One region of the Streptomyces sp. NPDC015125 genome, then DNA from elsewhere that is predicted to be linked to it. Evidence: riboswitches for the same ligand, from Rfam matches in the RefSeq annotation. Region 1 holds a riboswitch; each other region holds the start of a gene.
The links. Region 1 has a riboswitch for cobalamin ahead of metE (5-methyltetrahydropteroyltriglutamate--homocysteine S-methyltransferase). Riboswitches for the same ligand answer to the same signal wherever they lie in the genome.

Region 1 (7,701 bases):
CCGCTTCGGTGTGCACGAGCCGAACATCTCGCCGTGGCGGCGTGCCATCTGCGGCGACCTGACCTCCGCCTTCGACTTCGGCCTGGAGGACACCAAGCCGGCCGCGCTCCCGGCCACCGACGGCTTCCGGCCGCCGGACAAGGACCGGCACGACAGCTATGTGCCGAAGCCGCCCGCCAACCCCGTGCTGCCCAAGCAGGAGCCGGGCTCCCGGCCGTCCCGTCCGCTGCCGTACGCGCCGCTCGTCGACGGGGCCGCCGCTCCCTCCACCGGGCGCTACACGCTCACCTTCAGCGGCGGCGACAAGGCCGGTGCCTGCTTCACCGTCACCGCGGGCAACCGCACCGACGGCCCCTGGACGTACACCACGGAGGCCGGCAAGCAGATCTCCGACACCTGGAACACCTCCTACTCCAAGGGCACTTACGACCTCTCGGTGTTCGGCCCGAACGGCTTCCTGCGCTCCTTCAAGGGCGACGGCAAGAAGGCCGGCCCCGAGGTGACCGCCCGCCACGACGCGACCGCCGGCCGCATCGAACTCACCCTGACCAACCACGGCAGCACCGACTGCCACCTCACCGTCACCCACGCCTACGGCGGGGCGAGCGAGACCTACACCGTCCGCGCGGGCGCCACCGTCAAGAAGCCGGTCGACCTGCGCAGCAGCAAGCGCTGGTACGACCTGTCGGTCGCCGCCGACACCGACAGCACCTTCCTGCGCCGGTTCGCCGGCCATGTGGAGAACGGTGAGTCGGGCGTGAGCGACCCGGCGATCATCACCGGCTGAGCGGACGGATGTCGGCGGGCGGCCGCCGGCGGACGGATGGCGAAGGACGGATGGCAAAGGGCGGACGACACGGGTCCGGCGCGCCGGACCCGTGTCGTACGGCCCGCTGCCCGCCTGTCTCGGCGCCACAGCCGGCCCCGTTCGCGGCTCCCTGCGGCCCGGGCCGGGGCCGGCACCCCCCGGGCGCCGGCCCCGGCCCGGGCCGCCGTCAGGAAGCCGCGCCGGGCAGGCTCCCGCGGACCTCGCGGGCCGCGGCGACCAGGTTCTCCAGGGCGGCCCGCACCTCGGGCCAGCCACGGGTCTTCAGACCGCAGTCGGGGTTGACCCACAGCCGCTCGGCCGGGATGGCCTCAAGTCCCTTGCGCAGCAGGGCCGTTGCCTCGTCCACGCCCGGTACGCGCGGCGAGTGGATGTCATAGACACCGGGACCCACCTCGCGCGGATACCCCGCCGTGGCGAGCTCCCCGGCGACCTGCATATGGGAGCGGGCCGCCTCCAGGCTGATGACATCGGCATCGAGGTCATCGATGGCCCGCAGGATGTCGCCGAACTCCGCATAGCACATATGGGTGTGGATCTGGGTGTCCGGGCGGACTCCACCGGTGGTGAGGCGGAACGCCTCGGTGGCCCAGGCCAGGTACGCGGCGTGGTCGGTGGCGCGCAGGGGCAGGGTCTCGCGCAGCGCGGGCTCGTCGACCTGGATGACCGACGTTCCCGCAGCCTCCAGGTCAGCCACCTCGTCGCGCAGGGCGAGGGCCACCTGCCGTGCGGTCTCGCCCAGCGGCTGGTCGTCGCGGACGAAGGACCAGGCGAGCATGGTGACCGGGCCGGTGAGCATGCCCTTGACCGGCCGGTCGGTGAGCGACTGGGCGTACGTCGTCCAGCGGACCGTCATCGGCTCGGGCCGGGAGATGTCCCCGGCCAGGACCGGCGGGCGGACGTAGCGGGTGCCGTAGGACTGGACCCAGCCGTGCCGGGTGGCGAGATAGCCGGTGAGCTGCTCGGCGAAGTACTGCACCATGTCGTTGCGCTCCGGCTCGCCGTGCACCAGGACATCGAGGCCGGCCTTCTCCTGGAAGGCCAGGACCTCGCGGATCTCGGCCGAGATGCGCTCCTCGTAGCCCGCGGTGCCGATCCGGCCGGCCCTCAGGTCGGCGCGGGCGGTGCGCAGTTCGGCGGTCTGCGGGAACGAGCCGATGGTGGTGGTCGGCAGCAGCGGCAGCCCGAGGTGGGCGCGCTGGGCGGCGGCCCGCCCGGCGTACGGCTGCGAACGGCGGCCGTCGGCGTCGGTGACGGCGGCGGCCCGGGAGCGCACGGCCGGGTCGTGGGTGAGGGCGGAATTCGCCCGGGAGGCCAGGTCGGTGCGGTTGGCGGCGAGTTCGGCGGCGATGGTGTCGGTGCCCTGCGCCAGACCGCGCGCCAGCGTCACGACCTCCGCGGTCTTCTGCCGGGCGAAGGCCAGCCAGCGGGCGATCTGCGGGTCGATATCGCGCTCGGCGGCGGCGTCCAGCGGGACGTGCAGCAGGGAGCAGGAGGTCGAGACATCGATCCGGTCGGCCAGGCCGAGGAGCGTGCCCACCGTGGCCAGCGACTTCTCCAGGTCGTTGATCCACACATTACGGCCGTCGACGACACCGGCGACCAGCCGCTTGCCGGGCAGTCCGCCGACCGCCGCCAGATCCCCGAGGTTGCCGGCCGCGGCACCGGTGAAGTCCAGCGCCAGACCGTCGACGGGCGCCTTCGCCAGTACCGGCAGCGCCTCGCCCAGCCGGTCGAAGTACGAGGCGACCAGCAGCCGAGGGCGGTCGGGGAGGGCGCCGAGGTCGCGGTAGGCGCGGGCCGCGGCGTTCAGCACGGCGGGGGAGCGGTCCTGCACCAGCGCCGGCTCGTCCAGCTGCACCCAGTCGGCCCCGGCCGCCCCCAGATCGGCGAGGACCTCGGCGTAGACGGGCAGCAGCCGGTCGAGCAGGGTCAGCGGATCGAAGCCGGCCGCAACACCGGGCGCGGGCTTGGCCAGCAGCAGGTAGGTGACCGGTCCGACGAGGACGGGGCGGGCGGCCAGACCGAGACCGAGCGCCTCGGTCAGCTCGGCGACCTGTTTGGCGGAGTCCGCGGCGAAGACCGTGTCCGGACCCAACTCCGGCACCAGATAGTGGTAGTTGGTGTCGAACCACTTGGTCATCTCCAGCGGCGCCACCTCCTGGGTGCCGCGGGCCATCGCGAAGTAGCCGTCGAGGGCGTCGTCGGCGACGGCGTCGCGGTGGCGGTCCGGGACAGCGCCGACCATGACGCTGGTGTCCAGCACATGGTCGTAGTACGAGAAGTCGCCGGTCGGCACCTCGTGGACACCGGCCTCGGCGAGCTGCCGCCAATTTCCCCGGCGCAGTTCGGCGGCGGTGCCGCGAAGGGCGTCGGCGCTGACGCGGCCCTTCCAGTAGCCCTCGATGGCCTTCTTCAGTTCACGGTTCGGCCCCTGACGGGGGTAGCCGTGCACGGTGGCGCGTGCTGCCGCGGCTGCGGACGTGCTGGTCACGGAACTCTCCTTCGCGAGTATGTCTCCATGGACCGCGGGACGGTCGAGGACGCGAAGGGACGGCAATCCGGACGGGTCCCGGCGCAAGCAAGCCGGACGTACCCGTCTGATGTCCGCCGACCCGCCCTCGAGGTCACCGTGATCTCCCCGTGCACCGGTCGCACGGGGGCACTGGCAGGTCTTCGGACTCGCGGGCACGTCCGCCAAGGGCGGACATCTACTGGCCATCGCTTCCCAGACCCGGCCGGGCCCAGTGCGTATGACGGCGGTCGTTCCCACTCACCGCTGCGGGGCAGTCCCGGACTTCCACCGGGTTCCCTCTTGCGACGCGCCTGCCTGGTGGACAGGGCGAACCAGTTGCCCGGCCCACCCTAGGGCATGTCTCCCCAGGGCGTGCCCTGGACGACCCGCCCGGATCGCGCCATCGACGAGGCCGGCACCGGGCCCGACCGTCGGCCGCGCCTTGCGCTGGAGCGCGCTCCAGCTCCTAGCGTGAGCGCACGACCGGAGAGCTGGACCGATTGAAGGGAACCACGTGCGCTACACACTGTTCGGCAGGACCGGCCTGCGGGTGAGCGAGCTGAGCCTGGGTGCCATGACCATCGGCGAGGACTGGGGCTGGGGCGCGGCCAAGGACACCAGCGGCCGGATCCTGGACGCCTACGCGGATGCCGGCGGCAACTTCATCGACACCGCCAACAACTACACCGAGGGCGCCTCGGAGCGGATCCTGGGGGAGCTGCTCGACGGCCGCCGGGACCGCTTCGTGCTGGCGAGCAAATACACCTGCGCGACCCGCAAGGGCGATGTGAACGCGGCGGGCAACCACCGCAAGAACCTGGTCCGGTCGGTGGAGGAGAGCCTGGAGCGGCTGCGCACCGACCACCTCGACGTGCTGTGGGTGCACGCCCGGGACAACTTCACGCCCGTGGAGGAGGTGATGCGGGCGCTCGACGACCTGGTGCGCTCGGGAAAGGTGCTCTACCTCGGCGTTTCCGACTGGCCCGCCTGGGAGATCGCGCAGGCGAACACCCTTGCCGAGCTGCGCGGCTGGACCGCGTTCGCCGGCTCGCAGCTGCGCTACAACCTGCTGGAGCGGACGCCCGAGCGCGAACTGCTGCCGCAGGCCCGCGCCTTCGACCTGGCCGTGCTGGCCTGGGCGCCGCTCGCGGCCGGGCGGCTCACCGGCAAGTACCGCCGCGGGGAGACCGGCCGGCTGGATGTCGTCGGCGAGACGGACCGGCCGGACCACCGCACCGAGGAGACCGTCACCGCGGTGCTGGAGATCGCCGAGCAGGGCGGCTGGAGCCCGGCGCAGGTGGCGCTGGCGTGGCTGCGCAGCCGGCCCGGCAACATCATTCCGATCATCGCCGCCACCAAGGAGAGCCAGCTGCTCGACAACCTCGCCGCGGTGGAGGTCACGCTGGACGCCGATGCGAAGGCGCGGCTCGACCGGTGCAGCGCGGTACCGCTGGGCTTCCCGCACGACTTCCTGCGGGAGCCGGGCATCACCGAGAACGTCTACGGCGACCGCTGGGCCGAGATCGAGGACCGGCGCTCCACCTACCGCCGTACGACGAGCGAGATCCGCTGACCGGCGCCGTCTCGCCCCGCCCGGAACGGCGTCGGCGCCCGCCCGGACATCTCGCCGCCTGCCTGCCCGTCGGCCCGCCCGCCTGCCCGCCCGTCGGCCCGCCCGCTACGCCGAACGCCGCCGCCCGGATGGCCGGGCGGCGGCGTCTGCGGTCTATTGAGGTGTGTGCGGACCGACGGGGCAGGGCGGGCCGGTCCGAGGGAGACGGGCGCCCGATGAGAGAGGCTTGGAGAAGCCGTGGCACCAGACGACTCCGTACCGTCCCGCGGGCGGCCCGGCCGCGGGCGGTCCGGCCGGACCGCCCGCGGTGTGGCACGGCTGCTGGCGGCGGCCGGGCTGGCACTGGACGCCTACGTCCACGCCCGGCTCGCCGGCTGGTACGACGGGGTCACGGCGACCATCAGCCAGGGTCTGCTCTTCCGTATCGAGGCCGCACTCGCCGCACTCGCCGCCGTGCTCGTGCTGATCTGGCGCCGGCCGGCCGGCGACACCTTCGCCTGGCTCGTCGCGACCGGCGGACTCGCGCTGCTGCTCCTCTATACCTACGTGGACATCGGCGCGCCGGGACCGCTGCCGGACATGTACGAACCGGGCTGGAGCGCCGATAAACAGCTCGCGGCCCTGGCCCAGGCCATCGCCGTCCTGGCCACCGTCTTCCTGCTGCTCACCCGCACCCGCGGCCCCGCCAGGCACCGCAGATGACCGGCTGAACGACGGCCGCCCGGGTCAGTGCTGCAGCGCGCTGCGCTGCTGCCACTGCGTCCAGCTCTCCTGCCAGACCTCCAGGCCGTTGCCGACGTCGGTCTTGTTGGTGTTGCTGGTGCCCTTCACCTCGACCGTGGAGCCGATCGGCAGGAAGTCGTAGATCTTCTTGGCGTCCGAGGTGCTCATACCGAAGCAGCCGTGGCTGTTGTTCTCCACACCGAGCGACTTGTTCCACGGGGCGGAGTGCAGAAAGGTCCCGGACGCGGTGAGGTGGGTGACCCACTTGGAGTCCAGGCTCCACTCGTTGCCGTGGCCGATGGTGGCGGAGTCCATCGTCTCGGCCGCGTTCTTGCTGCGTACGGTGTGCACACCGCCGCGGGTCGGGTCCTGCGGGGAGCCCGCGGAGCCGGTGATGCTGCCGACGCTCTTGCCGTTCTCGTACATGGTCAGGGTGTGCGAGGGCACATCGATGACGGCCTTGTGATCGGCGCCGATGCGGAAGCCGAAGTTGTAGTCACGGGCGAACCAGCCGCCGTCGTCACCGGAGTTGATTCCGGACAGTGCGCCCTTGACGGAGACCTTGGTGCCGGCCGGCCAGTAGTCCTTGGGGCGCCAGTCGATCCGGTCCTTGCCGGAGTAGTCCTTGACCCAGCCCCAGGCACCCTCGACCTTCGGCTGGGTGGTGACCTTCAGCGCCTTCTCGATGTCGGCGCGCCGGTCCTTCGCCACCGGGTGGTCGAAGAGGATCGACACCGGCATCCCGGTGCCCACGGTCTGCCCACCGCCGGGGGTGTTGGTGAGCTTGTTGACCTTGTCGGCCTGCTCCGTGGTGAATTCCGAGGTGGCGGCGGCTTCCTTGCCCTGCGCCGACTTCGTCCTCGTCCGCACGGTGTAGGTGGTCTGCGGCTTGACCTTGCCGTCCGATTTCCATGACGTGCCGTCACCGGCGAGCTGCCCGGTGACCGTGCCGCCCTTGTCGTCCTTGACCTCGACCGAGACGAGCTTTCCGTCGTCGGCCCGCACGGATATGTCCGAGCCGAGCTTGACCGACTTGTTTCCGGCGGCCGGGGTGACGGTCACCTTCGCCGCAGGCTGCTCCGCCTTCGGCTCATCGGCACCCGGCCCACACGCGGTCAACAGCGTGCCCGCCGCTATCAGAGCGGGTATCAACCGTGCGGAGTGGCGGCGTGATCCGGCGTACACGGGGGTCCTTCCCAAGCAGAACAACTGACAGTGGCGGAGCACGGCCCCGTGCGGGGGTAACCGTCGAGGGCTGCCCATGCCCCACCACATAGGCAGAGGGGCTGTGTGCTCCGGTGGTTGTCCGGTGCGCCGGATCATTAGGACACAGTTCGATATCGGGCCCCTGGGAGGGCGGGAAAGCGGCGGGTGTCCTTCCGGTAGCCCGCCGCTTGACGCCGCCCGCAAGCGGGGTGCCGCGCCGGTGCTTACGGTGGTGTGTGCATCCCGTGCATCCCGTGTATGCCGGAGATGCGCCGGAGAGGTATCCGGTGCCGCCGTTCCGAGGTGCGGTTCCGCGCTGCCGTTCCGCGGTGCCGATCCCTCTCATCCAGGCGTCGGCCAAGGTGTCCTTGCAGACGGATCGTTGGTACACGGTCCCGTGACCGGCAGGAGAGAGCGTGAGCCAGATGCGAGGCCCCGCGCCGGCCGGTCCGCCGGGCCCGGTACGCCGCCGCGGCGCACCGCCCGCGGTCCGGGCCGGGGCGGAAGCGCTCGGCGCGGCAGTGGCGGGCATCGTCACCATGACCGTGGTCGCCGCGCTCGGCCTGTGGGCGGCGGGCGCGGCGGACCTTCCCGGCGGGGCGTTCCCCTCCGTGGTCGCGGCCACCGTGCTCGTCGCGGCAGGTGGTTCGGTCGGCCTCTCCGGCGACGTCGGCGGCCTCGCACAGGCCGATGCCGCCCTGGACGTCGTACCGCTGTCGGTCACGCTCGCCGGTGCGCTGGTGACCGCCGCCGTCTTCCTGCTGCCGCTGCGCCACCGGGCGGTGGCCGGCACCGGGGAGCTGCTCGCCCGGGTCGCCCGAACGGCGGTGTGCTGGCTGGTGCTTCTGCTGCTGCTCA
Region 2 (7,701 bases), on a different contig from region 1:
GTCGATGCCGAGGCCGTGGGAGAAGGGCAGCACACCCAGCGTCTGCCGCCCCGTGAGACCGCGCAGCATCTCCAGCCCCGGCTCCAGCAGCGTCACATCGCCCCGGAACTTGTTGACGAGATAGCCGGCGACCAGCGCCTGGTCCTCCTTGGACAGCAGCGCGGTGGTGCCGAAGAAGGAGGCGAACACCCCGCCGCGGTCGATGTCACCGACCACCACCACCGGGATCCGCGCGGCCCGTGCCAGGCCCATGTTCACGAGGTCGGTACGCCGCAGATTGATCTCGGCGGGACTGCCGGCGCCCTCGCAGATCACCGCGTCGTGGGTACGCCGCAGCTCCGCCAGGCAGTCGGTGACCGTGCCGAGCAACTGCTCCTGGCGGCCCTCGTGGTAGCCCCGGGCACTGAGCTCGCCCACCGGCTTGCCCAGCAGCACCACCTGGCTGCTGCGGTCGCTGCCGGGCTTGAGCAGGACGGGGTTCATCAGCGCGGTCGGCTCCACCCGCGCCGCGGCGGCCTGCATCGCCTGGGCCCGTCCGATCTCCGCGCCCTCGCGGGTGACGAACGAATTCAGCGACATGTTCTGTGCCTTGAACGGCGCCACCCGCACACCCTGCCGGGCCAGCCAGCGGCAGATGCCCGCCGTCACCACGCTCTTGCCCGCGTCGGACGTCGTACCGGCCACCAACAGGCCACCGCCGACGGCTCCGCCCGATGCCTTGAACCGCCCGTTCACCGGGTCCTCCTCATGCGCCGGGCCTCCGGCTGTCGTGAGCCGTACGCGCCAGTGCGCGCACGGTCCTGGGCGTCACCGCACCCGTGGCCGGGCGGGCGGTGGCCACCGGGGCCCGTCGCAGCGCCCCGACCGCCAGCCGCGCCGCCACCGTCGTCGCCAGCGCAAGGACGCCCACCCGGCGCGAGAGCCGCACGGCCCGTTCGATGTCGGGCACCGCGACCGGCGGCGCCCCGCCGTTGAGCTGCGGCCGGTGCTCCACCCGTCCGCCGTAGGCCAGCGTGCCGCCCAGCCGTACGCCCAGCGCACCCGCGAACGACGCCTCCACCGGGCCCGCGTTGGGGCTCGGATGGGCGCCGCCGTCCGCTCGCCAGGCCCGCAGCGCACCGCGCCGGTCGGGCCCCGCGAGCACGGTGAGGGCGGCGGTCAGCCGGGAGCCGGGCCAGCCGGCGAGGTCGTCGAGCCGGGCCGAGGCCCAGCCGAAGCGGCGGTGGCGCGGCGACTTGTGCCCCACCATCGCGTCCAGGGTGTTCACCGCCCGGAACGCCACCAGGCCGGGCACCCCGCCCAGCGCGCCCCACACGAGGGCGCCCACCACGGCGTCCGAGGTGTTCTCGGCGACCGATTCCACCACCGCGCGGGCCATCTGGGACCCGTCCAGGGCCTGGGGATCGCGGCCGCACAGATGCGGCAGCCGCTCCCGCGCCACGTCCAGGTCGCCCGCCGTCAGCGCACCACCGACGGCCCGCGCCTCGCGGCCGAGCGAGGTGCCGCCCAGCACGGCCCAGACCGTCGCCGCGGTCAGCGCGATCCGGGCGCCGTCGCGCAGAGGGGCCGGGGCGGCCGCCCGTACGGTGCGCTCCAGCAGTGCGGCACCGGCGGCGGCACCGCCCGCACACAGCACGGCGTGCGCCGCTCCGTAGCCGCGGTGATCGCGCCACAGCCGGCGTTCGACGGCGCTCGCGGCCCGGCCGAAGGCGGCCACCGGATGGCCGCGCCGCGGGTCCGCCGCGATCAGGTCGCCGAGAAAGCCGAGGGCCGCGCCGCACGCATATCCCGCGTGTTCGCCGCGCATCGGGTCAGACCGCCGCTGGGGCGTGTCCAAGGGGCCCTGCGGCGGGCAGTGGAGATCTCGAAGGGCGGCCGGGCATGGCGGTGTGTCCTCACTCAGGGTCCGCGCCCTGGCTCGACGTGACGGCGACAAGAGTCTCCTGGCTCCCGGATCGGCGAAATCCTCCGGCCTTCCAGTCCTGCGTACGTCATCGGACGTACGCGAGGCGGACCGTGGCCTTCGCTGGAGGAACGCTCCCCGGTGACAGTGGCGGGACCGCGCCGGATTCACACCGGACTTCCTCAGCTGTCGCCGAATGGCTCCGGCAGTCCACCACGCCCCGCGATGCCCGTCAACTCGCCCTTGACCTGCAACGCTGTCCTGTGGCACGCGTTGTGGTGCACGCCACAGCGTGGCAGCGAGGTCACAGACGGTTGCCCCCGCCCCTGATCTCACGTCACTATCTGGTGCACGGTGGCGACGGGGCCGCCGGAAGGGGGCCGGGGGATGCCGCAGAGCGCTGACCGTCACGAGATCCGCCTCAGGATCACGGGCACGAACAATCCGGACCAGGACATCGAAGACCTCAGGGCCTGGCTGGAGCGCGAGCCGTGGCTGGACCGGCACGGCCACGACTGGCAGCTCCGGCCGCGGCCGGCGGACGAGAGCGACGACGGCCCCGGTGACATGGCCGTCGGCGTCGACGACCTGATCCTGGTCATCGTCGGCGCCGTCGCCGCCGAGATCACCAAAAGCCTCACCATCGCCCTGCAGGAGTGGCTGCGACGGCGCCGGGAGGAGCGCGACACCGGCGAGCGGCCCGCCGTCGCGGTCGGGGCCGGTGACGGGGACCTGTGCGCGCTCGGCGACGCGGGCCCGGGCGCCGCGGCCCCCGGGCACCCCGATCCCGGCAGCCCGGCGGACGAGAGCGGCAGCACCGACGGGGACTGAGCCGGATGTCCGAATACGACGCACGGGGCAAGGTCAACCGGGCGCTGCTGATCGGCGTCGACGACTACCGCACGCTGCGCCCGCTGCCCGCGGTGAAGGACAACGTCCGGAAGCTGGAGCAGGCCCTGCTCGCCCCCGGCGTCGATCTGTTCACCAAGGGCGAGGTCGTCACCTGCCGGCCCCAGGAGCCCTGGGAGGTGGAACAGGCGCTGGACACCGTCGTCCAGGAGGCGCGCGGGCTGCTGTTGGTGTACTTCTCCGGCCACGGCCGGGTGGCCAGCGACGGCGGCAATCTGCACCTCATGGTCGGCGCCTCGGAACGGCGTCACAAGACCGTCTCCTGGCAGCACACGGTGCTGTCCTATCTGGACAACGCACGGGCCGACCGCATCGTGATCGTCCTGGAGTGCTGTTACGCGGGCAATGCGAGCGAGGCCTTCCACTCCTGCCGCAACCCCACCTCGCTGCTGATGGCCGCGCAGCCCAACCGCCGGATCTTCAGCGGCGAGGAACCCACCGGGGGCAGTGTCTTCAACCGCGCCCTGGTCCGGACCCTGGAACGGGGCATTCCCGGCAAACGGTTCGTCACCTTCGAGGACCTCGTCCGGGCCCTGCAGGAACAACTGGCCGGTGAGCGGACCCCGATGGGCGACGTCTGGGAGCCGCGCTCGGCGAAGCAGAACACCGTCGACGACGTCATCCTGTCCTTCGCCACCCCCGAGGCCCGCCCGCCGACCCCGCTGCGGATCCGCTTACGCCGCCGGCTGAAGTCGTCCTTCCGGCACTGGCCCCGACTCCGGCACTGGCCCCGACTCCTGCTGATCCTGGCGATCATCTTCGTACCGGCCATCACGGGCATCGTCCTGCTCCGGCTCCCGCACGGCGAGGCGCCCTGTCCGCCCGCCCTCGAACTGCGGCTGCTCACCGCCCCCGAGGCCGAACCCGCGCTGCGCCGGGCCGCCTTCGACTACGAGATGTCCGAGACCAACACCCGGCCCCTCAACGGCGAGAGCGACCTCCCCGACGGCTGCCGCCGCGCCCAGATCACCGTCTACTCCGCCGCCCGCGACCAGGTCGACCAGGGCTTCGCCGCCGCCGAGCGCTGGCAGGGCGAGGCCCTGGGGACCGGGAGGGCCCGGCCGGCCGACAAGGGCATCGACCCCCTCAACCGGCCCGGACCACAGCCCGACATCTGGATCCCCGAGTCCACCGCCGACTACTACGAGGCCCGCCGCGGTATGCCCGCCACGGGCTCCCCGGCGACCCTGCACTACAGCGCCCCCGTCGCCTACACCCCCCTGGTCGTCGGCATCCCGGAGAACCGGCGGCCGGCCGACGTCGATCCGGCCCACGCCTCCTGGCCCGAGTTGCTCGACCGGACCGACGGCGCCCACCACGACCTCAGACTCCTGCGGCCCAGCCCGGTGCTGTCCGGCACCGGGCTGCTGCACACCATCGGCCTCTACCTCGCCCACGACGGCCCGGGCAGCACCTCGACGGGAGCGCCCGACCTCACCCTCGCCCGGCAGGCCGAGGAGCGGCTCTCCGCCCCGGGCAGCCAGTACGCGGGCAGCACCGAACTGCTGTGTTCGCTGCGGCCCGACACCGACAGCGACGCCGCCGGCTTCGTCGACCGCACGAAGTCCGCGCCCCTGGTATCGGAGAAGTCCCTCGCCGACTACAACCTCGGCCACGCCATCGGCAGTTGCCCGGCCCGCCCGTCCGCGCTCCCGTTCCGCAACCGCTACCTCGCCTACTACCCCGAGAACGTCCCCGCGCTCGACCACCCCCTGGTCCGCGTCGACTGGCAGGGCGCCACGGACGCCACCGTGCGAAAGGCCGCCGTGGCGCGCTTCGCCGGCTGGCTGCGCGACCCCGACGGCGGGCAGCGCACCCTCACCGCGCAGGGCTACCGCGGGGTGCGGGAGGCGAGCCCCCCACCGGGCTCACCGCTGCGGGACAGCCGCGCGGACGTCGACCCCGTCGGACGGATCGTGCCCTTCACCGCCGGCCCGGAGCAGGTCTCCCAGGTGCTGGACGGCTACGACAAGGCACAGAAGTCCAGCCAGGTGCTGATCCTCATGGACACCTCCACCTCCATGGCGGACGGCGGCAAGCTCCCGGTCGCCCTGAGCGCCGCCGGACGCGCCCTGGAGATGGCCGGCCCGCGCCATACCTACGGCCTGTGGGCCTTCCCGGACCGCGCGCACCCCGCCGACGCCGACGCGGTGCGCGAGCTCGTCCCGCCGGGCAGCGCCGACCCGGCCCCGGGCAAGGCGGCGCTGGACCGGATCGCCGGCGGCGAACTGGTCGAGCACGGCGCCGCGATGGAGGAGGCGCTGACCCGCGCCCTGCGCACGATGAAGAAGTCCCCGGCCGCCAACAAGGCCATCGTGCTCCTGCTCGACCAGGACGACGGCGCGGGCCGGCGTGCGGCGAGCGTGGAGCGGACGCTCAGCACCCTCGTCGAGGAGAAACCCGAAGTGCCCATCCTGGCGCTGGTGATGGGCCAGTCCGGCTGTGACACCTTCGCCTTCCGGCAGCTGGCCGGCGCCTCGCACGGACAGTGCGTGCCCGCCGGCCCGCAGGCCGTCGACACGCTGGCCGGCCGGATCGCCTCCATCGGCACGGCCGCCCAGGGGGACCGATGACCGCTGTGCGCACCACCGCGCCCGCCGTCCTGTTGTGTCTGCTGCTGACGCTGGCGGTGAGCGGCTGTACGCCGGGGGAGCAGGACGTCCCGGAGAAGGGCGCGATCGTCTTCGCCACCGGCCGCGACCTCAGCAGCTCCGGCATCCGCCAGGACCTGATCCACGCCTGGGAGAAGGAGCACGGCCGCACGGTCCGGATCGTCGAACTCCCCGACACCGCCGACGGCCAGCGCAGCCAGCTGCTGGCGGCGGGCCAGTCCGGCAACGGCGGGTACGACGTGCTCAACCTCGATGTGGCCTGGACCGCGGAGTTCGCCGAGGCGGGCGTGATCCGCCCCTGGCCCGCGAGCCTGGACGGGGATTTCCTCGGCAGTGTGGCCAAGACCGTGGAGTACGACGGCAAGGTGTGGGGGGTGCCCTTCAACACCGACGCCGGGCTGCTCTACTACCGCAAGGACATCCTGCGCGCGTACCACCACGGCGCCCCGTCGGACTGGGGCGAACTGAAGGACGTGGCGATCGAGGTGGCAAAGGACTACAACCACAAGGCGGCCCGGGACGCCGCCGCCGGCAAGAAGAAGCGGCCCACGATGTACGGCATGGTCGCCCAGCTGCGGCCCTACGAGGGGCTGACCGTCAACACCCTGGAGTCGGCCTGGGCCCACGGCGGCGACCCGGAGGCCACCAGCTTCACCAAGGGCGAGCAGGTCGGCGCGCTGCAACTGGGCGTCGCGGAGCTGAAGAACCGGCTCGATTCGATCATGCCGCACGAGGCCACGGCCATGGACGAGACGGAGAGCCGCCGCTGGTTCGCCGACGGCCGCGCGCTGTTCATGCGCAACTGGCCGGTCGAGTACGCCTCGGTCGCCGAGAAACTCACGCCGGGCAAGGAGTTCGACGTCACCCAGCTGCCCGCCCGCCCCAGCGACGGCAAACGGATGTCCGTGCTGGGCGGGCAGAACCTCGCGATCTCCGCGGGCAGCAAGCGGCCGGCCGGCGCCCGGTCCCTGATCGAGGCGCTGACCGGTGCGGGCAGCGAACGCTGTCTGCTGGAGCGGGGATTCGCGGCCACCCGCGACTCGGCGTACCGGGACGGGCCCACGGCGCCGCGCTGCCCGCTGCCGCCCCGCGATGCGGAGCGCGGCGTCCCGGGAGCGCCGGAGCCGCGCCCCGACCCCCGCACCCTGCACGAGGCGCTGCTGGCGGCCGAACCGCGCCCGCGCAGCGCCCACTACCAGACCTTCAGCAAGGTCGTTCAGCTCGGGGTGTCCGCCTTCCTCAACGGCCGCGGCGGCACGGCCATCGCCGACCAGTTGGCCCGGGAGGCCGATGACGCGCTCGGCGGACGGGGCACACCGGCAACGAAGCGCCCGGCGGACGACGGCTGATGCCGTGGTCCGCCGGGCGCCTTGCGCTGTCCGCTGCCGCGGCCCGCTGCCGTCCCCGGTGGGGTCAGGCGGCGACGATCAGATAGATGCCATAGGCCACCGCCGCCGCGCACAGGGCGAAGGCGGCCACCGCGCCGGCCCGCGCCCCCGCACCCGGTGCGGCGACCGTGGCTGCGGCTGCTGCTGCGGCGCCTTCCGGCTGCGGCTTGCGGGACGTACCGACGATGCCGACGGTGAACAGGCCCACGATCCCGACCGTCACCGCGAGGGTGACGCCGAAGACCTGGCCGAGAGCTGCCCAGTCGATGCTCATGGAGTTCCTTACGTGATGACAGCTAGCGGGAGGCCGTCGCGGTCTTGGCGCGCCGGGCGGGTGTCGTGGGGGTGTCGGCGCCGGATGCCCGGGCCGGAATCCCGGCGGTCTCCGGGGCGTCGGCCGGCTGGGCGTCGGCCACCGGGACATCGGTCACCGGGACATCGGTCACCGGGACATCGGTCACCGGGGCCGGCTGGCCCGCCGGGGGAGGGGAGACGGTGCGCAGCGCGGCGGTCACCACGCCCACCGGCTCCGCGGGCGCGCCTTCGTTGACATTGGTGTGGTCGATCGGCTTGCGCCGGGAGGCGGCCCAGATCGCGCCGCAGATGCCCAGGGCGAGGACGGCCACCGCGGCCACGCCCCAGCTGCCCTGGTCGGCGAGGAACGCGGCGCCCGCCGCGACCAGACCCGCGGCCGGCAGCGTCAGGCCCCAGGCCAGGACCATCCGGCCGGCCGTGGACCAGCGCACCACGCCGCCCTTGCGCCCCAGTCCCGAGCCCATCACGGAACCGGAGCAGACCTGGGTGGTGGAGAGCGCGAAGCCGAGGTGGGAGGAGGCCAGGATGGTGGCCGCCGCGCCGGTCTGGGCGGCGAAGCCCTGCGGCGGCTGGA
Region 3 (7,701 bases), on a different contig from region 1:
CGCTGTCCGACGTCGACCGTGCCGCGTTCACCGCTCTCCCGCTCGATCTGCCGCAGGTCCTCGGCGACATCGGGCTGACCGAAATGGACCCGGCCTTCGACGGGCTGTCCTTCTACGAGCGGCTGGCCGACCGCCCCACGCTGACGATCAACGGGATCACCACCGGCGATGTGGCCCGGACCATCATCCCCGACACCGCGGAGGCGGGCGTCGACATCCGGCTGACGGCGGGCCAGGACCCCCAGGTCGTCTTCGAGCGTGTGGCCGCGCACCTGCGTACCCATGCTCCCGAGGTGACCGTCACCAAGTCCGGCGGCGTACCGGCCTCCAGGACCCCGATCGACAATCCGTATACGCCCAGGGTGGCGCGAGCCATCTCCCGGGTCACCGGGCGCGACCCCCTGCTGGTCCCCGCGTACGGCGGCACTCTTCCCGACTGGATCTTCACCGGGGTCCTCGGTGTGCCCAGCATCGGCCTGCCGTTGGCCAACGCCGACCAGGCCAACCACGCACCCAACGAGAACCTGCGCGTCGACTGCTTCCTCGACGCCACCGCGATCTGCATGGAGCTGCTGCTCGAACTGGGCGCCTGACCCTCCGGCCCCTCGCGACACCACAGGAACAGAGGCGACACCGCAATGCGCACCACACCACACCCCCCGCCCTGGCTCGTCCACGACGGCGTACTGACCGGTCTGAAGGTCCTCGATCTGTCCCGCATCCTGTCCGGGCCGTTCTGCAGCATGATGCTGGCCGATCTGGGCGCTGATGTGATCAAGGTCGAGGACACCGCCTCCGGCGATGACACCCGCGCCTGGGGTCCCCCTTTCCAGGGAGAGGACGCGGCGTACTTCCACAGCGTCAACCGCAACAAGCGCGGTATTGCCGTCGACCTCAAGGACCCCGACTGTCTGCGCCTGATACAGGAGCTGGCGGCCGGCGCCGATGTGATCGTGGAGAACTTCCGGCCCGGCACCGCGGCCCGCCTCGGCCTGGGCTATCAGGACGTCCGCGACCGTAATCCCGGCGTCGTGTACGCCTCCATCAGCGGTTACGGGCAGACCGGTCCGTACCGGAGCGAACCGGGCTATGACGCGATTGCCCAGGCGGTCAGCGGCGTCATGAGCGTGACCGGAGAACCCGGCGGCCCGCCCGTGCGGTTCGGGGTCTCCCCGGCGGATCTCGCCGCCGGGATGTGGGCCGCCATCGGCGTCCTGGCCGCCTTGCGCAACCGCGAGCACACCGGCAGCGGCGAGTGGGTCGATGTCTCGCTGCTGGACGGCCAGGTGGCCTGGCTGAGCTATGTCGCCGCCGGGTACTTCGCCTCCGGCGATGTCCCGCAACGCTATGGCTCGGCCCACCCGACGATCGTGCCCTACCAGGCGTTTCCCACCGCCGACGGTCACCTCATGGTCGCCGCCGGGAACGACGGCCTGTGGCGCCGCTTCGCCACCGCGATCGGATGCGCCGAGCTGGCCGACGATCCACGGTTCGCGACCAACCCCGACCGGGTCCGCCATCGCGGGGAACTGCTCCCGCTCATCGAGCGTGCGCTGCGGGCACGCGATGCCCAGGAGTGGGCCGAGATCCTCACCGAGGCGAAGGTACCGGTCGGTCCGATCAACACCGTCGACCAGGCTCTGCGGCATCCCCAGGTCCTCGCGCGCGGCATGGTCGCCGAAGTCGAGCACCCCGACGCCGGCACCCTGCGCACCATCGCCTCACCCCTCAAGCTGTCCGGCAATCCGGCCACGGTGCGCACCCCGCCGCCCCGCCACGGGGAGCACACCGTGCAGATCCTGACCGCCCTCGGGGTCGGCCCGCGGCAACTGGCCGGGCTCCGCGCGCGAAAGGCCGTGAGGTGACCCCCGTACCCGCCCCCGACCCGGCCCTTCGGACGTCCCGGTCCGGCCCGGTCGCCGAGATCCGGATCGGTGACGGCAGCCGGCGCAATGCCCTCCCGGGCCGGGCCTGGGCGCGGCTGGCCCGGGAGGTCGGGGAGCTCGGGGAGGACCGGTCGCTGCGGGTGCTGGTGATCCGCGGGCAGGGCGATACGTTCTGCGCCGGTTCGAACATGACCGACTGGGTGGATGCGGACACCGGCTATGTCGAGGAGTCCTTCGCCCATATGGAAACGGCGTTCACCGCGATCGAGGACTGTCCCGTTCCGGTGATCGCCGAGATCCGCGGTGTCGCCGCCGGTGCGGGGTGCCAACTCGCCCTCGCCTGCGATCTGCGGCTCATGGCGGACGGGGCACGGATCGGGATGCCGATCGCCCGGCTCGGCATCCTCGCCAGTCCGGCCTTCGCCGCGCGTCTGGTCGCGCTGGCCGGACCTGCCGCGGCGCGGGAGCTGCTCTACACCGGCCGGCTGTTCGACGCCCGTACCGCGGTGGCCCGCGGGCTCGCGGAGGACAGCGTGCCCGAGGAGCAACTCGCCGCCCGCACCCGCGATCTCGCCACTGCGATCGCCGGGCAGCCACCCGCGGCGATCCGGGCCGCCAAGCTGGCGGTGGCCGCCGCGCTGGCACCGCAGCGGCAGGCTGCCGCCGTCAATCCGCGACCGGCGGTGGCCCGGCCCGACTTCGACCGGGCGATCACCACCTTCCTCGGGCAGCGGTCGGCCACCGCACCGGCCCCGCCCGCCGCCTGAAGACCGGCGTCGGTCCGTGCGTCCCTCCTGCGTCGGTCCGTGCGTCCCTCCTGCGTCGGTCCGGGGAGCGCCGGTCCGGGGGCCGCCGGTCCGGGGCCTCGGGCGCCAGGGCCGGAAAGCGGGCCGGAAAACGGCTGGATACCGGCCCATGGACGCTGGGCAGCGGCGGGGCCGGTGGGGTAGATCAGGAGTGGGGAGGGCACGGTGGCCCCTGGCGGTGTCGTGGCAGGAGATCGGAGAGCAGGCTGCATGTCCGTACGACGTCTGAACCATGCGGTGCTTTACGTCCGTGATGTGGCCCGGTCGGTTGCTTTCTACACCGAGGCCCTCGGGCTCACGGTGGGGATGGAGATTTCGGCACAGGCCGCGTTTCTCCGCGCCCCCGGCTCACTCAACGATCATGATCTGGCGCTGTTCGCGGTGGGGGCGGAGGCGCCGGGGCCCGAGGCCGGGCGGGTCGGGCTCTACCACCTGGCCTGGGAGATCGGCACACTCGGCGAGCTTGTCGCGGCACATGCGCAGCTCGTCGAGCGGGGCGCGCTGGTGGGGTCGAGTGATCACCTCGTCGCCAAGTCGCTGTACGCCAAGGACCCGGACGGCAACGAATTCGAGGTGATGTGGCGGGTCCCGCGGGAGGACTGGCCGGGACCGGACGAGCCGGAGCGGCTGCGGCCACTCGATCTGGCGGCGGCGCTGCAGCGCTGGGGACCGGATCTGGCGACGGGGGCGGCAGCCGGTTCGGCCACCTGAAGGGGTGACGGTACCCCGGCGCCGCTACGGGCGCCGGGGACGTATGCGGCGTGTGGGGCCGAGGCGCCTCAGGAGTCCGGCGTGGCGCGCTCCGCCGACCCTGCCGGCCCCGCCTGCTCCGTCGGCTGGGTTCGTTCCGCCCGTTCCGCCCGTTCCGCCCAGCGCTTTTCGACGCCGGCCAGTCGCCAGTACGCCAGCGCGGCGGCCCACACCACCACGAACAGGCCGACGATGAGGAAGCCGACATTGTCGAGGTCGAGGCCGGAAATCCAGCCGGTCAGCGGGTCGTTGAGGGCGAGCTTCTCGTGCAGCACGGTCACCAGCTCGATCGTGCCGATGAAGAAGGCGACGGCGATCGACAGGCCGGTGATGGTGAGGTTGTAGTAGACCTTGCGCACCGGGTTGGAGAACGCCCACTGGTAGGCGAAGTTCATGAAGGTGCCGTCGAGGGTGTCGAACAGGCTCATTCCGGCGGCGAAGAGCAGCGGCAGGCACAGCACGGCGTACCAGGGCAGGCCCGCCGCGGCGCCGCTGCCCGCCATCACCATCAGCGTCACTTCGGTCGCGGTGTCGAAGCCGAGTCCGAAGAGGAAGCCGAGCGGGAACATCTGGCCGGGACGGGAGATCGAGCGGGTGAACCGTCCCAGGAAGCGGTTCATGAAGCCGCGCGCATCGAGGCGCTGCTCCAGCTCGGCCTCGTCGTAGTGGCCGTTGCGCATACCGCGGAAGACCCGCCAGATCCCGGCCAGTGCGATCAGGTTGAGGGCGGCGATGAGGTAGAGAAAGCTCCCCGAGATCGTGGTACCGATCGTGCCGAGGATCTGGTGCGTACGGGACTCGTCGTTGAGCAGGGTGCCCGCGAGCTGGGCGCCGCCCGCCACCAGGGCCGCCATCGCGACGACCACGCTGGAGTGGCCGAGGGCGAACCAGAAGCCGACCGAGACCGGCCGCTTTCCGTCGGCCATCAGCTTGCGGGTGGTGTTGTCGATGGCGGCGATGTGGTCGGCGTCGAAGGCGTGCCGCATGCCGAGGGTGTAGGCGGTGACACCGAGGCCCACGCCGAAGACCTGGCTGCCCACGGCGTAGTGATGCGGCACCACGAGCAGGAAGAGCACGCCGAAGGCGACGACGTGCAGACCGGCTATGACGGCCATCAGGCCCGCGGTGCGGACGGTGTCCTGCCGACGCCAGCGGAATGCCGCGGGGGCAGGGGTGGTACGGGTATCGGTGGACAGGGCCATCCGGCGGTCACGCTCCAGCACCTCGTGGATCACTTCGTGAGATGCCGTGGCCGGTCTCCTGGCTTTTGGGGGTACCTCCCTGCTCCTCAAGAGCTGGGGGGAGGGTGTACGCGCCCGCCCCGCCTTCCCGGCCGCGGGTTGCGGTCAGTGGCGCCGCAGGCGCGCCGTGCGCCTGCGGAAGGGGCGGAAACTCCCCGATCACAGTGGCGAGGGCCGCTCCGGTCTGGGACCACAAGGTCCGTCACCGGATTCCCGAACACCACGGCCCGGTCACTCTAGCTGCCACCCGGGAGGGCTGGGGTTCGCGGGGCACCTTCCGCAGCCCCTGGAGGGGGCGGTCATCGTGAGGCGGTCGGTCGTGCCACGAGTCACGGGGCGTGCCACGGGGCGTGCCACGAGTTGTGCCACGGGGCGTGCCACGGGGCGGTCGCTGGGCGAAAGGAAGGTGTGGAGTCAGTAGTCCAGGGACGAGAGGAAGGTGTGGAGTTCGCGGTCGAAGAGTGCGGTGTTCTCCAGATTGACCATATGCGCGGCGCCCGGTATCCGGACTCTTCGGGCGCCGGGAACGGTCAGCGCTATCGCATGGGCGTTGGCGGAGATGTCCCTGCTGTCGAGGTCGCCGTCGAACACGAGGGTGGGCACCCGTATCTCGCCCAGGCGGTCGGCGGCACCGACCTCAAGGGGCATACCGGCACCCGCACCATCGGCATGTACCTCTGCGTTGGCCTCGGCCGAGGCACGCATCCGCTCACGGAATCCCGGGTGCACCGCGGAGGGTTCGCGGTGCGGTCCGTCCACCCACATCCGCAGGAAGTGCTCGACATAGCGTTCCGCGCCGTCCGGGGCGCCGATCGCCGCCACCTGCGCCTTGATGTGTTCCAGGAGGAAGGGGTCGGTGAAGGCGCGGCCGCTGATGCCGGGGGAGGCGAGGGCGAGGGCCGTCACCCGCTCCGGGCGGGCTAGGGCGGTGTCGAGCGCGACCCGCGCGCCATGGGAGAGGCCGACGAGGACGGCTCCGGGAACATCGAGCGCGTCGAGCAGGGTGCACAGGTCGTCGTGGTTCGCGTAGTCCCCGGTCACGGTGGAGGACAAGCCATGGCCGCGGAAGTCGTAACGGATGGCGCGCAGGCCGGAGTTCACCAGCCAGGCGAACTGCTCGTCCCACATGTGCTGGTCGAGCATGCCGCCGTGGAGCAGCACCACCGCGGGGCCCGAGCCGGCTGTCTCGTAGAACAGCTCACCGTCGTCGACCGGCACGATTCCGTTGTCGATCTCGGACCAGGCGGTGATTCCTCGGGTCATCTTGCAGGCCGTCCTTTGTGTACCGGATGCGATGAGGTGGGCGTGATGCCATTGTCGTCGCTCTTGCCGCTGCTGCCGCAACTGCCGGTTTCCTCCGGTTCCGTGCGTGAGCCGTTCGCGAGCTGCCGGAACTCCTCACCGAGCCGGTCCAGTACGTGCAGCGCGGTACGGACGTCGTCGGCGGGCAGGTCGGCCAGCCGCTGCCTCAGCTCCGCTGCCTCGGATTCCCGGACGCTGCGTATCGCCTCCGTGCCTTCGCCGGTGAGCCGGATCAGGGACGAGCGGCGGTGTGCGGGATTCGGGGCGGCCACGACCAGGCCCAGCTCCATGGCGTGGTTCACCCAGCGCTGCACCGGCTGCCGGTCGAGCCCCATCCCCCGCGCCAACTGCGGCACGGTGCACGGGCCTTCGGCGCGCAGCGCGTCCAGCAGCGCGTGTTCGCCGGCGGTCATGCCCGTGCCGGCCAGCTCGTGTTCCACCGCGCGGACGACCGTGCGGTGCAGCGGCCACAGGCGTCGGATGACGCCGTACAACAGGTCTTCGGTGGACGCCGGCTCTCCGCCGTCGGCGTCTTCCGCATCTCCGGCGAACCTCTCAATGACACTCATGATGTCATGATGACATTGGTGATGTCGTTTGGGAAGGGGGTTGTCGCGGAAGGAGTGGAGAAGGCGGCGGGCGTGACGGGCTCGTGCGGCCGGTCGCCGCGAGAAGGTGAGAAAGACGAGAAAGACAAGAAAGGCGAGAAAGGCAAGCAAGACGAGAAAGATAAGAGAGGCAAGAGAGACAAGAGAGACGCGAAAAAAGGGGACGGCGGATGAAGGTCGGTCTGTTGCGTGCGGTCGGGGCGGCCACGGCCGTGTACGGGGTGGCGGTGGCGGCGCTGCCCGAACTGCTGGCACGGCCCTCCGGGCTGGTCGGCGCCACAGCGCGGACCGAGCCGGCGACCCGGACCGCACTGCGTCCGCTGGCCTGGCGGGACGCGGTGAGCGGGCTGGCGATGTTGGTGGCTCCGGAAGGCCCGGCACTGCGCACCGCCGCGTATGTGCGGATCGCGGCGGACTTCGGGGATGCCGTACTGCTCGGTGCGACGCTGCCGGGGCGCGACCGGAAGCTGACGGCGGTGGCGGTGTCCCTCGGGTGGGGCGCGCTGTCGGTGGCCGGGCTGCTCGCCGACCGGCGGCGGTGGGGGAGCGGGGTCATGCGCTCGGTGGAGGTGGGGCCTCTTCGGGTGCGAAGGTGATGACGAGGTCGGCGCGGTCGCGGGTGGCCGCCACCACGCGGGCGTTGGCTTCGTCCGAGGTGCGTACGAACCGCTCGGCGTCGGCGCGTGGACGCCCGAACCGCTCATGCCGGCCGACCAGCCGCCGGATCCGTTCCGGGGTCTCCAGCTCCACGTACCAGACCTCGTCGAGCAGCGCCCGGACCCGTGGCCACGGTGCGGAGTCGAGGAGGAGGTAGTTGCCCTCGGTGACGATGAGGGGAATGTGGGGTGCCACGGGGATGCTGCCGGCCACCGGCTCCTCGATACGCCGGTCGAACGCCGGGGCGTAGACGGCGGTGTCCGGCTCCGGGGAGCGCAGACGCGCCAGCAGCGCGGCGTAGCCGGCCGGATCGAAGGTGTCCGGCGCGCCCTTGCGGTCCGCACGGCCCAGGCGCCGCAGCTCCGCCTCGGCGAGATGGAAGCCGTCCATCGGGACGAGTGCCGCCTGACCGGCCAGCTCCGCCACGAGGTGGGCGGCGAGGGTGGACTTG
Region 4 (7,701 bases), on a different contig from region 1:
CCATGACGCTGGTGTCCAGCACATGGTCGTAGTACGAGAAGTCACCGGTGGGCACCTCGTGGATGCCGGTATCGGCCAGTTGCTGCCAGTTCGAACGGCGCAGGTCCTTGGCGGTCTCCAGCAAGGTGTCCGCGGTGACGCGGCCCTTCCAGTAGCCCTCGATCGCCTTCTTCAGTTCCCGGTGCTGTCCCTGGCGGGGGTAGCCGTACACGGTGGCCCGTGCTGCCGCGGCTGCGGGCTTCGCTGTCACGGAACTCTCCTTCGCGGATACGTTTCCTGAAAGTCCCGGAGACGGAACGAGGCACGCGAAGGGATGACGAACCGGACGGATCCACGGTGCACTCGCGACGCACGTGTCCGCCTGGTATGTACGCCGACCCGCCCTCGAGGTCACCGGGATATCCGTCCACACATGGGGTGTGCACGGGCAACGGGCAGGTCTTCGGACTCGCGGGCGCGCCTGCCGGAGTCTTCCGGCGGGCACCTACTGGCCGTCGCTTCCCGGATCCGCGGCCCGGATCCAGTGCGTATGACGGCGGTCGTTCCCACTCACCGCTGCGGGGCAGTCCCGGATTCTCACCGGGTTCCCTCTTACGACGCGGCCCGTCTGGCGGACGGGGCGAACCAATTGCCCGGCCAGCGTAGGACGTGGTGCCCGTATCGGACACCTCTGTTCACATGCCGGACTGTGAGTTGAGACACCGGCGCGACGGGATTCACCCGCGACAGGGCGCGGAACGGCTCCATTGGTCCGTTCCACGCCCCGTTCCGCACGCCCGATGGGCCCCTCGGCCCGGTGGCGATCCGGGCACCCTCAGCCCTGGTCGTAGGTGTAGGCCCGCAGGAAGGGCGAGGTCATGGTGACCTTCGTCCGGTCGGCGAGCGAGAAGTCCGGGCGGTGCGCAAAGGTCTATCAGGCTGAAGAGGTAGTCCCAGCGGTCGGCGTTGAGGCCCGCGCTGTGCTCGCGCGGCTCGTAGAGGATCTCCTCCATCGCAAAGGCCGTGGTGACCGTCTCGATCATCGACAACGCCTCCGCCGCCACCCCGATCGGCATGGGCTACCGCATTTGCGGACGCACCGACTGCCCGCAGCGGGCGGTACCACCGCTGGACCGCCGGCTAGCGGTGGACGAGAACAGCGGCACGTTCGTGCCGTACCCGACCACTGAACCGGACGTCTGACGGCGCGTTCGGCTGCCGGAAACACGCGGTGGCCGCCGGTGTCCTGGGTGCGGATTTCAGCGTGCGGTCCGTGGCGGGGTGGACTTACTAGGACGTCCAACTATATGTTCGGGGCAAGGCCCGCGGTGCAGGGAAGCCGGTGTGAATCCGGCGCGGTCCCGCCACTGTGACCGGGGAATGCGCTCCCCGAACAAGACCGGCCACTGACGGAGAAGTCCGTCGGGAAGGCCGGGGAGCGTGTGCTGATCCGGGAGTCAGGATACCGGCCGCGGGGTGTTCCGTGTTGTCCACGAGGATGGAGCAGACACGCATGGCACCGGTGTGCACCCACGCCCTCGACCGGCGAAACCAACGGCTACCGATCACCGACGGCTGACGGTCGCCCAGCCCTGCGCTTCTCGCGCTGCCCGCGCGCACGTCGTCCGGCGTCCGTGCCGGGCCGGCGCGCCATCCCCGGACTCACCTGACGGAGAGCAGGCTTTCATGGTCCGTGAACTGGCACATTTCATCGGCGGCAAGCACACCCCGGGCACCTCGGGGACGTACGGCGATGTGTACGATCCCAACACCGGTGAGGTGCAGGCACGTGTCCCGCTCGCCGGCCGCGCCGAGACCGAGGCGGCGATCGCCGATGCCGCCGAGGCCCAGCGCGAGTGGGGCGATCGGAATCCGCAGCGCCGAGCCCGAGTGCTGCTGAAATTCCTCCAACTGGTCGACGCGGAACGTGAGTCACTCGCCCGACTGCTGTCGTCCGAGCACGGCAAGACGGTGGCCGACGCCCACGGAGACCTGCAACGCGGACTGGAGGTCGTCGAATTTGCCGCCGGCATCCCGCATCTGCTCAAGGGCGAGTTCACCGACAACGCCGGCGGCGGGATCGACGTGCACTCCCTGCGCAGTCCCATCGGCGTCACCGCCGGCATCACCCCGTTCAACTTCCCGGCGATGATTCCGCTGTGGAAGGCCGCCCCCGCCCTGGCCTGCGGCAACTCCTTCATCCTCAAGCCGTCGGAACGGGACCCCTCGGTACCGCTCCGGCTCGCCGAACTGTTCGTGGAGGCAGGTCTCCCGCCGGGCGTCCTCAATGTCGTCAACGGCGGCAAGGAAGCGGTCGACACCCTGCTGGAGGACCCCCGGGTCGGCGCGCTGGGCTTCGTCGGCTCCACCCCGATCGCCGCGCACCTCTACGCCACCGCGGCCGCGCGCGGCAAGCGTGCCCAGTGCTTCGGCGGTGCCAAGAACCACATGATCGTGATGCCGGACGCCGACCTGGACCAGGCCGTCGACGCATTGATCGGCGCGGGCTACGGCTCGGCGGGGGAGCGCTGTATGGCGATCTCCGTGGCCGTCCCCGTCGGCGAGAGGACCGCGGATGCCCTGGTGGAGCGGCTGAAGGAGCGGATCGGGCAGCTGCGTATCGGCCGCAGCGACGACCCCGAGGCCGACTTCGGGCCGCTGGTCAGCCGGGACGCCGCCGATCGGGTGCGCCGCTACGTCGACATCGGCGTCAACGAGGGCGCCGAACTCATCGTGGACGGCCGCGGTTTCACCCTCGCCGGGCACGAGAACGGCTTCTTCGCCGGTGCCTCGCTTTTCGACCGGGTCACTTCGCAGATGCGCGTCTACCGGGAGGAGATCTTCGGCCCCGTGCTGTGTGTCGTGCGGGCCGCCGACTACGAGGAGGCGCTGCGGCTGCCCAGCGAGCACCCGTACGGCAACGGCGTCGCAATCTTCACCCGCGACGGCGACACCGCCCGCGACTTCACCCGCCGGGTCAACACCGGCATGGTCGGTGTGAACGTGCCCATCCCGGTGCCGGTCGCCTACCACACCTTCGGCGGCTGGAAGCGATCCGGTTTCGGCGACCTCAACCAGCACGGGCCGGACGCGATCCGCTTCTACACCCGCACCAAGACCGTCACCTCGCGCTGGCCTTCCGGGGCCAAGGAGGGCGCGAGCTTCACCATCCCGACCATGAAGTGAGCGCCATGACCACCACCATGCTCACCGACGACCAGCTCGCCCTCGTCGAGGCCACCCTCGACTTCACCCAGGACCACCTCACCCCGAACGCCGTGCAGTGGGACCAGGACAAACACTTCCCGGTGGAGGTACTGCGCAAGGCCGCGGGCATCGGCCTCGGCGGCATCTACGTCCGGGAGGAGGCCGGCGGCAGCGGGCTCAGCCGGGCCGACGGCGTCCTGATCTTCGAGACGCTGGCCTCCGGCTGCCCCTCCATCGCCGGCTTTGTCTCCATCCACAACATGGTCGCCTGGATGATCGACCACTACGGCGACGCCGCCCAGCGCGAACGCTGGCTGCCGAGACTGTGCGCCATGGAGGACCTGGGCAGCTACTGCCTGACCGAACCGGGCGCCGGCTCGGACGCCTCCGCACTGCGCACCCGCGCCGTACGCGACGGCGACGGCTACCTCCTCACCGGCGTCAAGCAATTCATCTCCGGCGCCGGCGCCTCGCAGGTCTACGTCGTCATGGCCCGTACCAGTGACGACGGCCCACGCGGCATCTCCGCCTTCCTCGTCGACAAGGACGACCCCGGACTGTCCTTCGGAGCGAACGAGAAAAAGATGGGCTGGAACGCCCAGCCCACCCGCCAAGTGGTCCTGGACGGTGTCCGAGTGCCCGCCGACCGGCTGCTCGGCCGGGAGGGCGACGGGTTTCGCATCGCCATGAACGGGTTGAACGGTGGCCGGCTCGGCATCGCCGCCTGCTCGCTCGGCGGCGGCCGCGCCGCACTGGACGGCAGCCTCGTCCACCTCGCCGACCGTGAGGCGTTCGGCGGGCGCCTGCTCGACGCGCAGGCCCTGCAGTTCCGCCTCGCCGACATGGCGACCGAACTCGCCGCCGCCCGCGCCTTGGTCCACCAGGCCGCACAAGCACTGGACCGCGGTGACCCGCACGCCCCGCAACTGTGCGCCATGGCCAAGCGGTTCGCCACCGACACCGGCTACTCCGTCGCCGACCGCGCCCTTCAACTGCACGGCGGCTACGGCTACCTCACCGAATACGGCATCGAAAAGATCCTCCGCGATCTGCGGGTGCACCAGATCCTGGAAGGAACCAACGAGATCATGCGCGTCATCGTGGCCCGCGGCCTGACGGAGGCACTTCGATGACCGGCACCGACGAGTCCGTCCTCCTGACCACCGAGGGCCGCACCGCCCGCATCACGCTCAACCGGCCCCGTGCCCTCAACGCCCTTACCCACCCGATGGTCGAGCGCATCGACGAAGCGCTGACCACCTGGGAACAGGACCCCACCGTCGAAACCGTGATCCTCACCGGCGCGGGGGAGCGCGGTCTGTGCGCGGGCGGTGACATCCGCTCCATCTACGAGGACGCGCACGCCGGCGGAAAAGCATCGGCAGCGTTCTGGCGCGACGAATACCGGCTCAACGCCCGTATCGCCCGCTACCCGAAGCCCTATGTCGCCCTCATGGACGGCATCGTGATGGGTGGCGGCGTGGGAGTCTCCGCCCACGGCGGCATCCGCATCGTCACCGAAAACTCCCGGATCGCCATGCCCGAGACCGGCATCGGCTTTGTCCCCGACGTCGGCGGCACCTACCTGCTGGGCCTGGCACCCGGCGAACTCGGCACCCATCTGGCGCTCACCGGCACACCGGTCGGCGCCGCCGACGCCCTGCTCTGCGGCCTCGCCGACCACTTCATCCCCGCAGACCTCCTGCCCCACCTCCTTGCCGACCTCACCACCACCGAGGTCTGGGACGCCCTGGAACGCTACGTGCGACAGCCACCGCCCGGCGTGCTCGCCGAACAGCGAGCCTGGATCGACTCCTGCTACCGCGCCGGCACAGTGGAAGAGATCATCACGCGCCTGCGCGCCCACCCTGCTCCCGAGGCCGCACGGGCCGCCGAGACCTTGGCCGAGAAGTCGCCCACCGCCCTCAAGGTCACGCTCGCCGCACTGCGACGTGCCCGGCGGCTCGGCCCCCTGGAACGCGTACTGGAACAGGAGTACCGGATCTCCTGCGCCGCCCTCTCCTCGCACGACCTGACCGAGGGCATCCGCGCCCAGGTCATCGACAAGGACCGCGCCCCCAAGTGGTCACCGGACACCCTGGCCGACGTCACCGACGCGGACGTGGACCGCTTCTTCACACCACCCGACCCGTCCGGACCCGAATCGGGACTCGGCCTCGCCCCACTCGCATCAGCGCAGGAGGTGCCCTGGTGAACGGCGACACCCGCACCATCGGCTTCATCGGCCTCGGACACATGGGCGGTCCGATGGCCGCCAACCTCGTCAAGGCCGGCCACCGAGTGATCGGTTTCGACCTGGTGCCCGACCTCCTCGCCGCCGCTTCCGATGCCGGAGTCAAGGCGGCCGCCTCCTCGGTGGAGGCAGCGACCGCAGCAGACGTGGTGATCACCATGCTGCCCGCGGGGCGTCACGTCCTGGACCTGTACCGGAACGAGGGGCTGCTGACCGCCGCCCGGCCCGGCACGCTGTTCATCGACTGCTCGACCATCGACGTCGCCGACGCACGCTCCGCCCACGAAGCCGCTGTCGCCGCCGGGATGCGCGCTCTGGACGCTCCCGTCTCCGGCGGCGTCGTCGGCGCCGAGGCCGCCACCCTCACCTTCATGGCCGGCGGCGCCCAGAGCGAGTTCGCAGAGGCCGAGCCGCTGCTCGCCGCCATGGGCGAGAAGGCCGTGCACTGCGGCGGGGCCGGCGCGGGCCAGGCCGCGAAGATCTGCAACAACATGATCCTCGGCATCTCGATGATCGCCGTCAGCGAGGCATTCGTCCTCGGCGAACGCCTCGGCCTGTCCCACCAGGCACTCTTCGACGTGGCCTCCACCGCATCCGGGCAGTGCTGGGCGCTGACCGTCAACTGCCCCGTGCCGGGCCCCGTCCCCACCAGCCCCGCCAACCGCAACTACCTCCCCGGCTTCGCCGCCCCTCTGATGGCCAAGGACCTCGGCCTGGCCGCCAATGCAGCACGCGAGAGCGGCGTACCCACCGAACTCGCCCTCAAGGCAGCAGAGTTGTACGCCGCCTACGCGGCCGGAGCAGGAGCCAACAAGGACTTCTCCGGCATCCTGCAAACCGTGAGGGGCAGAACCACCCCCGAGCACGGCCCCGCACCCCAAAACGACGCGAAGGGTGGTACCCCCGCATGACCCATCCCCAAGAGACGGCATACGAGACCATCCTCGTCGAACGCAAGGGCCGCACCGCACTGGTGACCCTCAACCGCCCCAAGGCTCTCAACGCCCTCAGCCTCCAGGTCATGACCGAGGTCGTCGCGGCCACCGAAGCCCTCGACCGCGATCCGGACATCGGCTGCATCGTCCTGACCGGCTCCACGAAGGCGTTCGCAGCCGGAGCCGACATCAAGGAGATGGCCCCCCAGAGCTATCTCGACATGTACCTCAGCGACTGGTTCGCCGCCTGGGACCGCCTGGGACAGCTGCGCACCCCCACCGTCGCCGCCGTCTCCGGCTTCGCCCTCGGAGGCGGCTGCGAACTCGCCATGCTCTGCGACATCCTGCTGGCCGCCGACACCGCCGTATTCGGACAGCCGGAGATCAAACTGGGCGTCATCCCGGGCATCGGCGGCTCCCAGCGCCTGACCCGCGCCGTCGGCAAGGCCAAGGCAATGGAGATGTGCCTGACCGGCCGCACCATGGACGCCACCGAGGCGGAACGCGCCGGTCTCGTCTCACGGGTCATCCCCGCGGCCAACCTGCTCGACGAAGCCCTCACAGTCGCCGAAACCGTCGCGGGCATGTCCCTCCCCGTCGCGATGATGGCGAAAGAGGCGGTCTCCCGCTCCTTTGAAACGACGCTCACCGAGGGCGTCCGCTTCGAACGGCGGCTGTTCCATGCCGTGTTCGCGACGCTGGATCAGAAGGAGGGTATGACCGCCTTCGTCGACAAGCGGCCACCGGAGTTTGTCCACCGCTGAGAGACGGAGTGCCTTCGGTGTGGGTCAGGCCGCAGGGGGCAGGGCCTACACCGAAGGGGACAACGCCGAGACCTCGGGAAGCTGATCGCTGACCATTTCGAAGTCAGGAGACGTCGAATTCGGAGTCGTACTGTGGTGCGACAACTAGCATCGGGTCTCCCCCCCTCCGGAGGCTGCGGAGGGGGGGACCGCGGCGTGCTGCATGCGCGATGAGCGACGTCCCCGATCTGCCGCCCGATGCCAAGCCGCCACGGTTCGCGAAAGGGAAACGGCATAGGTCGTCTGACAGGAAGCCATCCAAGCGACGTATGGCGAACTGACGGCTGCGGCACACGGGGGCGCCAATAAGCCCCTGCGCTTTCAGTACAGCAGCATTGAGCTGGAGATGGCCATCGCCATGAGCGACTCACGAGAGCGCCAGGGCAGACTGAAGGTCTGGGTCTTGGATGGCTTCCGTAAGCGGATTCGCGGCAAGACCTTGACGCACATGGTCTGGGGCACCATCGAGCCGCACACCTCCGCCGGGGGAGAGGTCGTCTACACGGTGTACGAGTGATCACCT

Region 2: another riboswitch for cobalamin. It lies ahead of ACF088_RS26470 (cobalamin biosynthesis protein); the one in region 1 lies ahead of metE (5-methyltetrahydropteroyltriglutamate--homocysteine S-methyltransferase).
Region 3: another riboswitch for cobalamin. It lies ahead of ACF088_RS20115 (HoxN/HupN/NixA family nickel/cobalt transporter); the one in region 1 lies ahead of metE (5-methyltetrahydropteroyltriglutamate--homocysteine S-methyltransferase).
Region 4: another riboswitch for cobalamin. It lies ahead of ACF088_RS06000 (CoA-acylating methylmalonate-semialdehyde dehydrogenase); the one in region 1 lies ahead of metE (5-methyltetrahydropteroyltriglutamate--homocysteine S-methyltransferase).

What each region holds. Positions count from the first base shown of each region.
Region 1 is NZ_JBIBVF010000031.1:39,662-47,362, reverse strand. It holds gene ACF088_RS38460 (phosphocholine-specific phospholipase C) at 1-787, shown strand, start outside; gene metE (5-methyltetrahydropteroyltriglutamate--homocysteine S-methyltransferase) at 996-3,320, opposite strand; cobalamin riboswitch at 3,491-3,678, opposite strand; gene ACF088_RS38450 (aldo/keto reductase) at 3,856-4,914, shown strand; gene ACF088_RS38445 (hypothetical protein) at 5,152-5,616, shown strand; gene ACF088_RS38440 (Ig-like domain-containing protein) at 5,641-6,822, opposite strand; gene ACF088_RS38435 (streptophobe family protein) at 7,260-7,701, shown strand, end outside.
Region 2 is NZ_JBIBVF010000014.1:146,402-154,102, forward strand. It holds gene ACF088_RS26465 (cobyric acid synthase) at 1-735, opposite strand, end outside; gene ACF088_RS26470 (cobalamin biosynthesis protein) at 746-1,807, opposite strand; cobalamin riboswitch at 1,937-2,088, opposite strand; gene ACF088_RS26475 (hypothetical protein) at 2,291-2,734, shown strand; gene ACF088_RS26480 (caspase family protein) at 2,740-5,385, shown strand; gene ACF088_RS26485 (extracellular solute-binding protein) at 5,382-6,773, shown strand; gene ACF088_RS26490 (hypothetical protein) at 6,838-7,086, opposite strand; gene ACF088_RS26495 (inorganic phosphate transporter) at 7,109-7,701, opposite strand, start outside.
Region 3 is NZ_JBIBVF010000008.1:231,497-239,197, forward strand. It holds gene ACF088_RS20095 (M20/M25/M40 family metallo-hydrolase) at 1-593, shown strand, start outside; gene ACF088_RS20100 (CaiB/BaiF CoA transferase family protein) at 639-1,865, shown strand; gene ACF088_RS20105 (enoyl-CoA hydratase/isomerase family protein) at 1,862-2,653, shown strand; gene ACF088_RS20110 (VOC family protein) at 2,903-3,403, shown strand; gene ACF088_RS20115 (HoxN/HupN/NixA family nickel/cobalt transporter) at 3,472-4,677, opposite strand; cobalamin riboswitch at 4,675-4,923, opposite strand; gene ACF088_RS20120 (alpha/beta fold hydrolase) at 5,098-5,946, opposite strand; gene ACF088_RS20125 (MarR family winged helix-turn-helix transcriptional regulator) at 5,943-6,554, opposite strand; gene ACF088_RS20130 (hypothetical protein) at 6,564-6,767, shown strand; gene ACF088_RS20135 (hypothetical protein) at 6,764-7,189, shown strand; gene ACF088_RS20140 (nucleoside/nucleotide kinase family protein) at 7,146-7,701, opposite strand, start outside.
Region 4 is NZ_JBIBVF010000002.1:221,479-229,179, forward strand. It holds gene metE (5-methyltetrahydropteroyltriglutamate--homocysteine S-methyltransferase) at 1-250, opposite strand, end outside; cobalamin riboswitch at 416-644, opposite strand; partial or broken gene ACF088_RS05990 (malate synthase A) at 830-1,031, opposite strand; partial or broken gene ACF088_RS05995 (short-chain fatty acyl-CoA regulator family protein) at 1,021-1,182, shown strand; cobalamin riboswitch at 1,282-1,468, shown strand; gene ACF088_RS06000 (CoA-acylating methylmalonate-semialdehyde dehydrogenase) at 1,666-3,165, shown strand; gene ACF088_RS06005 (acyl-CoA dehydrogenase family protein) at 3,171-4,319, shown strand; gene ACF088_RS06010 (enoyl-CoA hydratase/isomerase family protein) at 4,316-5,401, shown strand; gene mmsB (3-hydroxyisobutyrate dehydrogenase) at 5,398-6,351, shown strand; gene ACF088_RS06020 (enoyl-CoA hydratase) at 6,348-7,139, shown strand; gene ACF088_RS06025 (trypco2 family protein) at 7,435-7,695, shown strand.